DNA from 4 places in the Blautia massiliensis (ex Durand et al. 2017) genome. Region 1 is predicted to be linked to each of the others. Evidence: riboswitches for the same ligand, from Rfam matches in the RefSeq annotation. Region 1 holds a riboswitch; each other region holds the start of a gene.
The links. A riboswitch is a leader RNA that binds a small molecule or an ion and turns the genes downstream of it on or off. The one in region 1 is predicted to bind cobalamin.
Positions count from the first base shown of each region.

Region 1 (3,138 bases):
GAACTGCACCTTCCGCATAGGCGGACAGACTTTTTATATGAAACAATTTATAAGCGATAACGCTGTATACATCCTTCAGTGACAGATCCGCATTTCCAAAAGTGATGGCTGCAAGTATGGAAAAAATAAGGAATCCTGCAAGTCCGATGAGAACTGCCACATACATGGATGTTCTGAGCACCTTATCTTTTTTTCTCTGTGAAGCTGTTTCTTTCACTGCATTTTCTCCGATCAGTCAAGATTTACGTCCGGATATAATCCCTTTGCAAAAGTTTCGATTCCGTCCTGGGTACGTGTTGCACTTGCATACATCTCACTGAGCATGATCGGGTAAACACGTCCGTTCTTTACTGCGTCAAGGCTCTTCAGGGACTCATCATCCTGGATCACTGCAAGCTGGCTGTTCTTAACAGTTTCCGGATCATCTCCTGCATATGGCATGTAAACCACAAAGATCACGTCAGGGTTGGCTGCGATGATATCCTCTTTTCCAACGGTGGAAGCATCCGGGTTTGCAAGAGTTGCGCCTAACTGTGTTACCATATCTCCGCCAAGGCTCTTTACGCCATAGTTTGTGATGTCATCTCCAAGAGGCTCCAATACCATTACGCTTGGTTTGTCTTTTACATCTGCAGTTGCAGTAAGAGTTTTGTCGATCACTGCTTTTGCATCATCAACGATAGCCTGTGCTTTGTCCTGTACATCGAAGATCTTTCCGATATTTAAGATATCTGTGAATTCATTTTCCAGTGTTCTGTCGCCGTCCGGACGAGTATTGGTGTTGTAGTAGGTGCTGCAGCCTTTGTCGATCCAGTCTGTTACATTTCCCAGATTCTTATCAGAGAAAAGAGAGCTCCAGGATAAGATCATGTCCGGCTCCAGCATTGTTACAGTTTCAAGGGATGGGGTAAATTCGTCAAGATAATTTGTTTTTGAGAATGCTTCTTTGAGATCTTCCGGAACTTCATTATCAAGACCTGCGGTAGCTACCAGGTGGTCTTCCAGACCAAGTGCGAGCATAGTCTCAATGCTTCCCTGATATACAGCAAGGACTTTTTCCGGTGCTTTTTCATAAGTAGTTTCGATTTCGTTTCCATCGTAATCATAGGTTGTGATGGTCAGAGGATATTCTGTCTTGGTTGCCTCTGCGGAAGAATCTTCGGTGTCTGCAGACTCTGTACTGTCTTCTGCTGCCGGCTGGTTGTCTTCCTTGATGGCCTCGGAGTCTGCTCTCTCTGCGGCATAAACAGCCGGAGCTGCAGATACGGTCATTGCCGCTGCCATTACCATTGCCATGATTCTTGTGGATACATACTTGTTTTTCATTTCATTTCCTCTCTTTTCGCCTGTTTTATCTCCTGTTGCCTATGGGTAACCGAAAAGATGGGGCTTCATAAAATCTGCACGGAACACTTTGTACGGAAGCTCCCACTTACATACTGTCAAGCAGGTTTCCTGACTTACAGACTCAGAAAAAACTCCGCAAAATAAAAACTGATACACCATTCATCTTTTAGCCGATCATGAATGATGTATCAGAATTTTCTCCAGAATCTCTCTGACATCGGGATTTCGCCTTCTCACATGAGTTTCTGCAATGGCATGTGAAATCCCTTCTTCTGTATACAGTGGCCGCAACCGCTCAGGCTTTTTACCCGATTCCCTCTCACAGTATCCGGCAGCATATGTGCCGGTGATACTGTTCACTTCACAGCAATTCAATTACGCTGATACTGATTCTAACATACCGGTTTTCCAATTACAACCTTGAGGCCGGATTTTTACAGTTTTTTGCAGAAATAGTCTGCCCGGAGAGATCCCTCTCAGATCTTTTTCAGCTTGGCAAAACCGGCGAACATTTTTTTCACGCCGACTTTGTCAAAGTCTACCGTTACCTCGTAATCCCGGCCGCCTTCTGCAATATTCTTCACGATACCAACTCCGAATTTCACATGGCGCACAGTATCACCCACTCCGTAATCCAGCTTCGCTGCCTTGGTAACGGTGAAATCCTTCTTCTGAAGGCTGGTTTTTGCCTGGAAATTCATTTTCATCTGGGCATAGGCGCTTTTCGGAGATACGATATCATCTACTCTGGGCTTTTTCTCCTGAATGGTATGTCCAAGATCTACCAGCTCCCGTGGAACCTCCCTTACAAAACGTGACACACGGTTATACTGAGTCTCCCCACGGATCATCCGCTGTTTTGCACAGGTTAAGGTCAGCTCCTTCATGGCACGGGTGATCCCCACATAACAGAGCCTTCGCTCCTCCTCGATATCCGACGGATCACCGGACCAGATGGAAGCATATCCCGGAAAAACACCGTCCTCCATTCCCACGATAAATACATTTGGAAATTCCAGTCCCTTGGCACTGTGAAGGGTCATCAGCAGCACATAATCCTGATCCGGATCAACAGAATCGATATCTGCCACCAGTGCGATCTCCTCCAGAAATGCAGAAAGTGTTGCCGGCTGTCCGGCCTCCTCCATGGCTTCCTGGAAGGATTCTGTCTTGGAGATCAGCTCATCGATATTTTCGATCCTCGCCTGGGCCTCCTCCGTTTTCTCTGCCTCCAGTTCCTTCACATAACCGGTAAGCTCAATGACCTCTTCCAGGGTTTCACGGACTGTATAGGCCTCTGCCTTACTTTTCAGTCCCTGGATAAAGGATACAAAATCATTGATCTTTCCTGCTGCCCTGCCAATGGACGGTACTTCCTCCACCACGCGGAGCGCATCGTAAAAGCTCAGGTTCATCATATCCGCATAGTCCTGGACACGGCCGATGCTGGTGAGTCCGATCCCTCTTTTTGGCACATTTAAGATCCTTCGCACAGCCAGATCATCACTGGCATTGTCAATGGTCTTCAGATAGCTTAACAGATCCTTGATCTCTTTGCGGGCATAAAAATTCACGCCGCCAACAATCTTATAAGGAACATTTGCCAGGAGAAATTTCTCCTCAAAGAGACGGGACTGGGCATTGGTCCGATAAAGTACTGCACAGTCCCTGTACTGGAATTTCCCGTTGCGGCGCCCCTGGATGATCTCTCCTGCAACATACTCCGCTTCCTCAAATCCGTTGTTGAACTGACGGAAATGTACTTTATCTCCCTCTTCATTTTCTGTCCAG
Region 1 is NZ_CP146725.1:2,710,595-2,713,732, reverse strand. It holds gene V9W66_RS12795 (FecCD family ABC transporter permease) at 1-217, opposite strand, end outside; gene V9W66_RS12790 (ABC transporter substrate-binding protein) at 232-1,326, opposite strand; cobalamin riboswitch at 1,433-1,722, opposite strand; gene pcrA (DNA helicase PcrA) at 1,824-3,138, opposite strand, start outside.

Region 2 (3,138 bases), 1.3 Mb from region 1:
GTTTCACATTGAAATGATTCAAGACTACTGCATTTGTAAAATGATTGCTCACCCCAATTTATAATATTTTTAACAGATACCGACTTTAATTGTGTGCAACTTTCAAATGCAGATTCTCCTATTTCAACTTGGTCTTTTTCAAATATAGCTTGCTCTATACCAGTTTCTGCCATTCCTTGGCTCTTTATATCTTCTATTGCATTTAAATTTATTGCTTTAAGATTTGAATCTTTATAAAATGCAGATTCTCCAATCGCTGTAACTGTAGATGCAAGTTGCACTTCTTTAAGATTTGGCCAATCTCCCAATTTATTACTGAAATTATTATTTCCTATCTTAGTGATGCCCTCACCTATTACAACTTTTTCTATTTCTTTCGTTTTATCTTTTAACGCTAAAGCCCACTGTGCAGTACTGCCTGACTGATTATTATCTGGCAATGCTGCTGTTCCCGAACATTTAAAGTATAATGTCTTATCACTTTCATCATACTTAAAAGAAATACTGGATTCTTTCTCCAATGTCGTCCAGCCATCCTCAGATGTTTCACCATCACCTACTGCAACAACACTACCGCTTCCATCTCCAAAATCTTCCTCGATATCAGGAAATTGTGCAGTATCAAAATCATCAGTTGCTTCTGCTGTTGTAGCCACCTCATCAATATCATCTTCAATAAAATCAGTGTCCGCTGCTTCGTCATCAAAAGACTCCTCTTCTAATAAGTCTTCTGAGACTTCTTCTATAACTTGGGTTTCATCAGAAGAAGCCATTACTGGGCTGGATACCGAAAATGCCATTGAAAGGCTTAAGATAACTGCTAAATATTTTCTTTTCATCACTGATTATCCTCTTTTGCCGGAGTTCCCCAAGCAAACTCAGAATGATCATAGCTTAATACCATAGAAAAGACATCATCATCCTTTAAATTAGCTGGTACTAATGTCTCACCTAATGTAGTCTCCGGATATTTTGCAACATCATATCCAAGATTATCTCCTGTATACCACATCCAAGAATCTCCCTTCCAAATAGCACCAATTGTATTACCTGCTGCGTCTTTGTTTACATTATGATTTGCACCATTATTTTCCCACAGAATATCGCCATATCCAACAGATGTTAAATAATTACCATTCCATGTTGTACTTAATCCTTCATCCTTTGCCATCTGAAGTGCTTTCTTATAAGTCATACCAGAAGTTACACCCGTTACTTTTACTACCGGATTCAAGCCAAACGGATTTGGTGTTACAGTTCCTTCATAGGTATTTGTCGAACTGGTCTGTGTCCACTTTCTTACATAAACATTCATGGTTGCTGCTGATGCCATTACGCTGGAACTTAATGTCATTGCTGATGCTAATGCTACGGCTGCTAATTTTTTAAAAGTTTTTCTCATTGTTTGTTCTCCTTTTTCAAATACTCTTTTATCAGTTCTCCTTAGGACAACGGTTTCTGTCCCGTACAGATCGCATGTCTGGACCTGCCTTTCTCCTCCTCTCCCTTATTGGGAATATCCTGATATCTGGGATGTACTGAATAACGTACGGTTTTACAAAAAAAGAGCCGCACCCTACTCATGGCACGACCCAGTCACAAAATACCGTGCCACCCTGAAACCGAGGGCTTATGCACAATATTATAGAAATAGACCTGACTTGTAGCTTTTGCTCATCACAGTAGCGTTCCTGTGTCGGATTCTCACCGAACTTCCTATATATGAGTCTTTGACGAACCACTCATATATAAAATTCCTACAATATCACCTTGCTACTAGCATAACTTTTTTTCCATATTTTGTCAATTATTTTGCCTTGAAATAATACAAAACGTCATTTATTTTTATAGACAAGTTTCGAGAAAAATCGACATTTTTACCCTATTCTAAAGATAGCACAAACTAACATCTTTTTCTTTTTCTGCGGTCATATTCCGTTAAAAATACCATTTTATGCCATTTTTTGCAACAAAAAAAGGCCTTTCCAGGACAGTGTTCTGTCTTAGAAAGACCTGAAATTCAAATTGCTTTACCCTTCAAAAATCTGTTCTGCTTTTTCCTCCTGCTTTTCACACCATATGACCAGACGTTTGGAGGCATCTGTTCCACAGGTAGAAAGCAGTAGCGTTGGAACTTCCTCCTGCGTTCCAAGTAAGAAAGCATCTCCATCTGCCGGTGTATACTCGCATTTTACGATCACAAAGATCCATACCCCTTCATACGGAAGATACAGATAGAGGATATGGTGTTCTTTTAAAAATTCATCGTCAAGGAAATTTCGAAGTCCGCGGAACATGCTGCCATCTTTCATATTGTGGCCATAAATGATGTTCTTGTCATCAGAAAAATCGGCATCGTTATCGGAATCCAGGAAAATGGCCCCTGCCACATGTTCTGCCTTTTTAAAAGTATGTGTCAGGTAATAGGAGTCATCATTTCCCTGGACTACCGGGTAATCAATGCTGGTATCCGGGATCCGGATCCATGCAACGATATCCGGATTGATCTTTTTTAATGCCTTAAAATCAACCACGGTCTGTTTCCCATCGCTTCCGTCTGTTCCTTCTGTGTGGTCATCCTCATCTGTTTCCTTGACGTATGTACGCAGGTCTTCATATTCCTGCACACCTTCCCGGTACATAAAGTAAATGCCAAAACCGGTACATACGCAAAAGCTGAGTACCATCAGGCAGACTGCCACGATCATGATTTCTTTTATGTGTCTCATACAAACCTCCGATTATTCTTCCTGGAAAAAGGGCTGCCGGTAAATCGAGCAGCCCTGAACCGTATTCCTTAATTTCCTTTTTTCTTCTTATACCAGATCACGCCACCAATGCCGCAGGCAGAAAGGACTGCCAGAAGGATCGGAAGCCAGATGTTGGTGCTGTCCCCTGTTTTCGGGCTGTTTCCTGTCGGTGTGCTGCCGGAAGGGGATTTGGTGTTTTTGATCTCTTTTACGATCTCGATCACCTTGGTTTTTCCGTCTTTGTATTCAAAGCGGATCTCTTCTTTTTTGCTGCTTAATTCATAACCATTTGGTGCTTTGGTCTCTACCAGGATATATTCCACGGTTTTCTCTACTTTTCCATTTTTATAAGTAGCAATCGGAATCTTGCCGCTTGTCGCTGTTCCGG
Region 2 is NZ_CP146725.1:4,040,486-4,043,623, reverse strand. It holds gene V9W66_RS19110 (leucine-rich repeat protein) at 1-839, opposite strand, end outside; gene V9W66_RS19105 (hypothetical protein) at 839-1,402, opposite strand; adenosylcobalamin (AdoCbl) riboswitch at 1,605-1,732, opposite strand; gene srtB (class B sortase) at 2,031-2,729, opposite strand; partial or broken gene V9W66_RS19095 (SpaA isopeptide-forming pilin-related protein) at 2,798-3,138, opposite strand, start outside.
Region 2: another riboswitch for cobalamin. It lies ahead of V9W66_RS19105 (hypothetical protein); the one in region 1 lies ahead of V9W66_RS12790 (ABC transporter substrate-binding protein).

Region 3 (3,138 bases), 400 kb from region 1:
CCGTCCTCCAGTGTGTACTTGGAACATCCGTAATTCGGGAACCATCCGTTTACTTTATACATCCATCCGGACTGTGCTCCACAGTCAAATTCATACAGGTTGTTGATTCCCTGAATATAGTAACTGTCATACATAGGCGTCCAGGAATATTCCAGCTGGATTCCGGCGTACTCACAAACTCTCTGAAGTACTTCAAAAACGGTTTCTCCCTCTGTAAACTCTACGGTACTGGTATCCAGGATCACTCCGTTTGCCGGCACATAAGCTTCTTTTCCGGCTGTCAGATTGTCCATATTATTAAGGATGGTATCGCAGAGGATCGTGATGGTACACTGCTTGGTATCCTGAGAATCCCCGTCACCGGAACCATCATCAGAACTGCCGTCATCGGATACATCTCCATCACTGCCTGCGGTGTCTTCTCCGGAAGAATCCGTCTCATCCTGAGAAGCATCCGGTGTATATTCCTGTGTTGTGTTCTCTCCGCTGCCTGCAGTGTCTACGGTATTTCCGTCTGTTGTATCGGAATTCTGTTTCGCAGATCCATCTGCAGACTTTTTATCATCCGATTTTTCTGAAGTCTTCGGAATCTTGTTTGTAGAATTTAAACTCTTCTCAAGAGCTGCTTTCTTCTCTGCGGCTCTGTCATCCAGAACTTTCTGAAGTTCCTCCGGTGTAAAACATAAACTGTCTTTATCTGCGCATCCCAGCAGCTGCTGGATCATATATTCATTTAATGCTCCTGCTGAGATCTTACTTGTTTCTACTTTCCAGCTTCCGTCCTCACTTTTTGTCATCTGAGCACTTTCGCCGGCTGTTACGGTTGTGGTTTTTCCGTCCGCTCCGGCCAGTTCCACTTCATCCTTAAATACATACACAGCGCCACTTCCGGACTGTGCGCTTACGGAAAAGACTCCTGTCTCAAAGGTAAGCGTATTTTCATCAAGAGCGATCTCTGCTTTTCCCACAGAATCCGTAAGATCCGCAAAAACCTCTCCCTGATCCGCAGTAAGTTTCAAATTGTTTTTTTCTACGGATTCCGCAGTAAGTTTCGTATTTGCGTTAAGTGAAAGTGTATTGTTTTCTCCGGCTGAAAGCTCCGCTGTGGTTCCGTTCTTCGTCTCAAGAATATCTCCGGCTCTCAATGCCACATTTTTTTCCAGGCCGTAGCCCACACCGTTTCTCTGAATATTGGCCACACCTTTTACGTTCTTTGTCATAAGAACGCTGTCCGATCCTTTATCAAACCATCCTTTCAGATTTCCCACTGCCATCACTCCGCATCCGGCAATGACCAGGATCAGTACTACCATGATCACATTAAACAGCGTCTTTTTCCTCTTACTTTCCATTCTTCCTCCTTTTCTCTGCACAAAAAAAGCAACAAAAAAGGTAACGGAAAATAATCCCTCTTTTCCAAGGGGATTCCGTTACCTGATAGATGTTCCTATGCGCAAACCAATGCTTCTACCTTACATGAAAGAAAAACCGCCCGCCGACTGTACGGCATCGCACTTACATGTACAGGAATCACACCTGTTTGCACGTCTTTCTTTTCTATGAAATTTTATACTGAAATTATAGTTTATTTCCTCTTGTCTGTCAAACGAAAACCCGGAAAACAATTGTATCTGTCCTTTTTCTGTGATATAATAATCAGACACCCAAAAATATTAAATATAGACGTTTTCAAGTTCCAGTTTTTTCCTGCAGAAAACCGGATTAAAAGGGAATAAGGTGAGAATCCTCAACAGACGTGCTACTGTATTTGCTTAGTTTATCCGTGAACCATTGTACTTTATCGTATGAGAAGGGGATAAACGTGACTGCATAAGTCAGGAGATCTGCTTGGAAATACTACCGGCTATTACACGTATGATAAATGGAGAATTCTTTTTTGACATCGTATCTGCCTGTGATGCGGTGTCTTTTTTTATGTTAAAGGAAACTTTTTTATGTCAGGTACTTATTACAGATCCAGTCGTGTCATTTCCAAAAACAATGCAAGAAACTATCTTTCCTCAAATGTAAAGATCCCTGCGCCAATTGAATATATCGCGTCGGAAGCTTTTCAGAAAAAGACCAAGATCTCCTCTGTCTGTTTTCCGGACACGCTTAAAAATATCGGCGCCAGAACCTTTCAGGGCTGCACTCTTCTGAAAGAAGTATTGCTTCCCACCCAGGTGGAAAATATGGGATCCAACGTATTTTCTCAATGTAATTCCCTGAAAAAAGTCATTCTTCCTCAGGCACTTTCTTCTATCCCGAGAGCCGCCTTTCAGGAGAACCGAAAGCTTGGATGTGTGATCTTTCCCCATGATTCACAGATTTCCCGGATCCGCTCCGAAGCTTTTTCACAGTGTACCTCCCTGGAATCCCTTCAGCTGTCTTCCGCACTTACCCTCATCGAGGACCGTGCTTTTTACCGCTGTAAAAATCTCCGTTCCGTGGATTTCCCGGAAGGTCTGAAACGTATCGGAAAAGAGGCTTTTTATTTTTGTGCCATAGAAGAACTTCATCTTCCCCAGTCCCTGGAATTTTTGGACGAAAGCGCATTTTTTAAGTGTATGAATCTTACTTATGTCTGTCTTCCCACAAATATCCATTATATCGGCAAATGGGTATTCCACGGATGTAACCGTATGAAATATCTGGAGATCCGACACGATCCCGATTTTATCGGGCCATGGATCATCAACCGTGCCTGTACCATCCGGTGTTATAAAGGTTCCAAAGTAGATGAATATTGTAAGGAATTTGATTTTAAAGTTGAATATTTATGATCAAAAGCGGCATTTTTTCACATTTCATTCTGTGAAAAAATGCCGCTTTTATTTTTCAGGGGATAACAGCTTTATTTAACTGTTACCTTGCATGTTACTTTTTTGCTTCCGCTCTTTACGGTGATCACTGCTGTTCCTGCTTTTTTTGCTGTGATCACACCTGTGCTGCTTACGGTTGCCACGTTCTTATTGGAAGAAGTGTAAGTAATCTTCTCACCGGATGTGAACGGTGTACGTACCGGTTTCAGGGTTGTCTTTGCTCCTTTTTTCAGAGTAAGGGCAGATTTTACACCTGTGATCTTTGTTGTTTTTACTGTAGATTTCTGAACAGTTACTGTGATATAAGCTTGCTTTC
Region 3 is NZ_CP146725.1:2,312,037-2,315,174, reverse strand. It holds gene V9W66_RS11095 (DUF4430 domain-containing protein) at 1-1,352, opposite strand, end outside; cobalamin riboswitch at 1,675-1,866, shown strand; gene V9W66_RS11090 (leucine-rich repeat domain-containing protein) at 1,956-2,783, shown strand; gene V9W66_RS11085 (DUF4430 domain-containing protein) at 2,855-3,138, opposite strand, start outside.
Region 3: another riboswitch for cobalamin. It lies ahead of V9W66_RS11090 (leucine-rich repeat domain-containing protein); the one in region 1 lies ahead of V9W66_RS12790 (ABC transporter substrate-binding protein).

Region 4 (3,138 bases), 240 kb from region 1:
AATGGATGGAGACGGTATGTACAGAGCTTAAGATCCCGACTCTTTCCAACCGTGTGGACATCGGAGTCCGTGTGGAGCTTCCGGCAGAGGTTTTCAGCCGTCTGACAGATGAGCTTTATGAGAGCAAGATCGTTTACAGAACTGAGAAGTTTGAGGATATGGTCCGTACCTTCTGCATGAACCCGCGAGGTGTTGTCGTGAATGAAAATACCAACGGTATTATCACAGTAAACGGTCACAGCTACGAAGATCCGGCAAAGCATACCAACAATACAAACTTTGCCCTTCTGGTATCCAAGCATTTCTCAGAGCCGTTCCATGACAGCAACGGATACGGTGAGAGCATTGCAAGACTTTCCAATATGCTTGGCGGTGGTGTTATGGTACAGCGGTTTGGAGATCTGATCCGCGGAAGACGAAGCACAAAAACCCGTATTGAGGAAAGTTTCGTAACACCTACACTTTCTGCGACACCGGGAGATTTAAGCCTTGTTATGCCGAAACGTATCCTGGATGGCATCATCGAGATGATCTATGCCCTGGACAAGATCGCACCGGGAACCGCGGATGACGATACTTTGCTTTATGGCGTGGAGGTTAAATTCTATAACATGGAGGTTGAGATCGACGAAAATCTGGAAACCTGCCACAAGGGTCTCTTTGTTATCGGAGACTGCAGCGGCGTGACACACTCTCTTTCCCATGCATCTGCCAGCGGAATCTACGTAGCCAGATACCTGGAGCAGGAGTATTTTAACAGATAAACTGCAAAGCAGTTTATCTGTTAAAGACAGTCCTTTTCTGATATCAGGGTGATGACAGAAAGGGGCTGGTTTTTATGCAGGATATGCATGAATATTGGAGAAAGCATTCAGATAATAACTGACAGATACAGGGAGAAAACCGGTTACTGTTCACTGGTAATATTTCGCAAGGTGTTTTTTGTGAGCGAAGATCACAGAAAACCGTGAATCGTCTGACATCAATCTTGACAAATTTGCGAGTTTGTGGTAAAAGTTAGATAACCAGGTAAAAGAAAATATGTGCAAATGTTATAATGATAAGGTTGCATCCAGTCGGATGTGCAAAAGAGAATCCGGTGAGAATCCGGAACGATACCGTCACTGTGAAAGGGGAGCTGCTTTTATAACCACTGGGAGACCGGGAAGGGAAAGCAGTGTGGAACCAAGTCAGGAGAACTGCCTTATTGTGAGATCCAGGGATTCGCGGTTTACGAATCGGTATTCTCCATAACAATACAGAACTTCTTTTTATGTATTTGTATTGCGCAGAGAATCATGTGTGAGCAGGCGGCCGCAGAGAGCTGCTGTTTTTTTGTACATATCAGTATTCTGGAAATACATGAAAAGAGGACAATAAGAAATGAAAAGAAAAACAATGTTAGCTCTGATGCTCGCAGTTTCCATGACATGCTCTATGGGTGCGGCTACAACAGCAATGGCAGCAGAGGATTCTGCTACAGAAGAGAACGCTGAGGCAGCTGATACCACAGAGGCTTCTGATGCAGATCAGAAAGCAGCAGATAAGGTAGCAGCTCTGATTGACAAGATCTATGTACAGGAAAGAAACGACACAACAGATGAGGACTGCAAGGCAGCCAAAGAAGCATGGGATGCTCTGACAGACGCTCAGAAAGAACTGGTAGAGGGTGAGAATGCAGATCCGGATTATTTCGGACGTGACACAGGAGATGCTTCCAAGGACGATCCGCGTAACCAGGATGATATCGGTGAGAATGAACTTCTTGTTGTAAGCTTTGGTACTTCCTTCAATGACAGCCGTGCAGAGGATGTCAAGGGAATCGAGGATGCTCTTGCAAAAGCTTATCCGGACTGGTCTGTAAGAAGAGCATTTACAGCACAGATCATCATCAACCATATAGAGGCAAGAGATGATGAAGTGATCGATAACATGCAGCAGGCTCTTGACCGTGCAGTAGAGAATGGTGTTAAGAATCTGGTTGTACAGCCTACCCATCTGATGCATGGTGCTGAGTACGATGAGATGACAGAAGCAATCAATGGCTATAAAGATAAATTCGAGTCTGTAGCTATCGCAGAGCCAATGCTCGGTGAGGTTGGAGACGATGCAACTGTGATCAACGATGACAAGAAAGCCGTTGCTCAGGCGATCACAGATGCGGCTTGCAAAGAGGCCGGGTTTGACAGCATGGATGCAGCAGCTGAGGCTGGCACAGCATTCGTATTCATGGGACATGGAACATCTCATACAGCTAACATTACATACGATCAGATGCAGACACAGATGGAAAACCTTGGATTCAAGAACGCATTCATCGGTACTGTAGAGGGTGAGCCGGAAGATACAGCCTGCGACAAGGTTATCGAGAAGGTAAAAGAAGCAGGATACAAGAACGTTGTTCTTCGTCCGCTGATGGTTGTTGCCGGAGACCATGCAAACAACGATATGGCCGGTGATGATGAGGATTCCTGGAAGAGCCAGTTTGTAGCATCCGGAAACTTCGATAAGGTTGACTGCCAGATCGAGGGTCTTGGAAGAGTCGAAGCAGTTGAGAAGCTTTATGTAGAGCATACAAAGGCAGCCATCGATTCTCTGGGAAGCACTGAGGAGTCCGCAGATTCTGATGCAACAGCAGATACAGAGGCTGATTCTGCTGAGGAGTCCGCAGAGTAATAAATATAAAAATATCTGAGTGAGTTCAGATACCTATAAGAAATCAATGTAACTGCCCGGAAAGATCAGGAAGACTGTTTTCCGGGCAGATTGCTGTATCTATGGAAGGGAGAAGATTATCATGAAAAAACGCTATGTAAACTTAATTCTTGCAATGGCAGGTGCATCAGTCCTGGTGCTGGGCTCTGTGCCTGCGATGGCAAAAACAGATGAAACAAAAACAGAGTCCGGTGAGGAAGCAGAAACTTCCGAAGAAAAGGATACAGATGCAGCCAAAGCAGATACCCTGGAAGATGGCGTTTATACAGCAGAGTTTGATACAGACAGCAGCATGTTTCATGTAAATGAGGCCAATGACAAAAAAGGAGAGCTCACGGTCAAAGATGGTAAAATGACCATCCACGTAAGTCTGGTTTCCAAGAAGATCGTTAACCTGTTTGCGGGAACTGCCGAGGATGCCCA
Region 4 is NZ_CP146725.1:2,946,928-2,950,065, forward strand. It holds gene V9W66_RS13780 (NAD(P)/FAD-dependent oxidoreductase) at 1-764, shown strand, start outside; cobalamin riboswitch at 1,047-1,221, shown strand; gene V9W66_RS13785 (sirohydrochlorin cobaltochelatase) at 1,384-2,676, shown strand; gene V9W66_RS13790 (hypothetical protein) at 2,798-3,138, shown strand, end outside.
Region 4: another riboswitch for cobalamin. It lies ahead of V9W66_RS13785 (sirohydrochlorin cobaltochelatase); the one in region 1 lies ahead of V9W66_RS12790 (ABC transporter substrate-binding protein).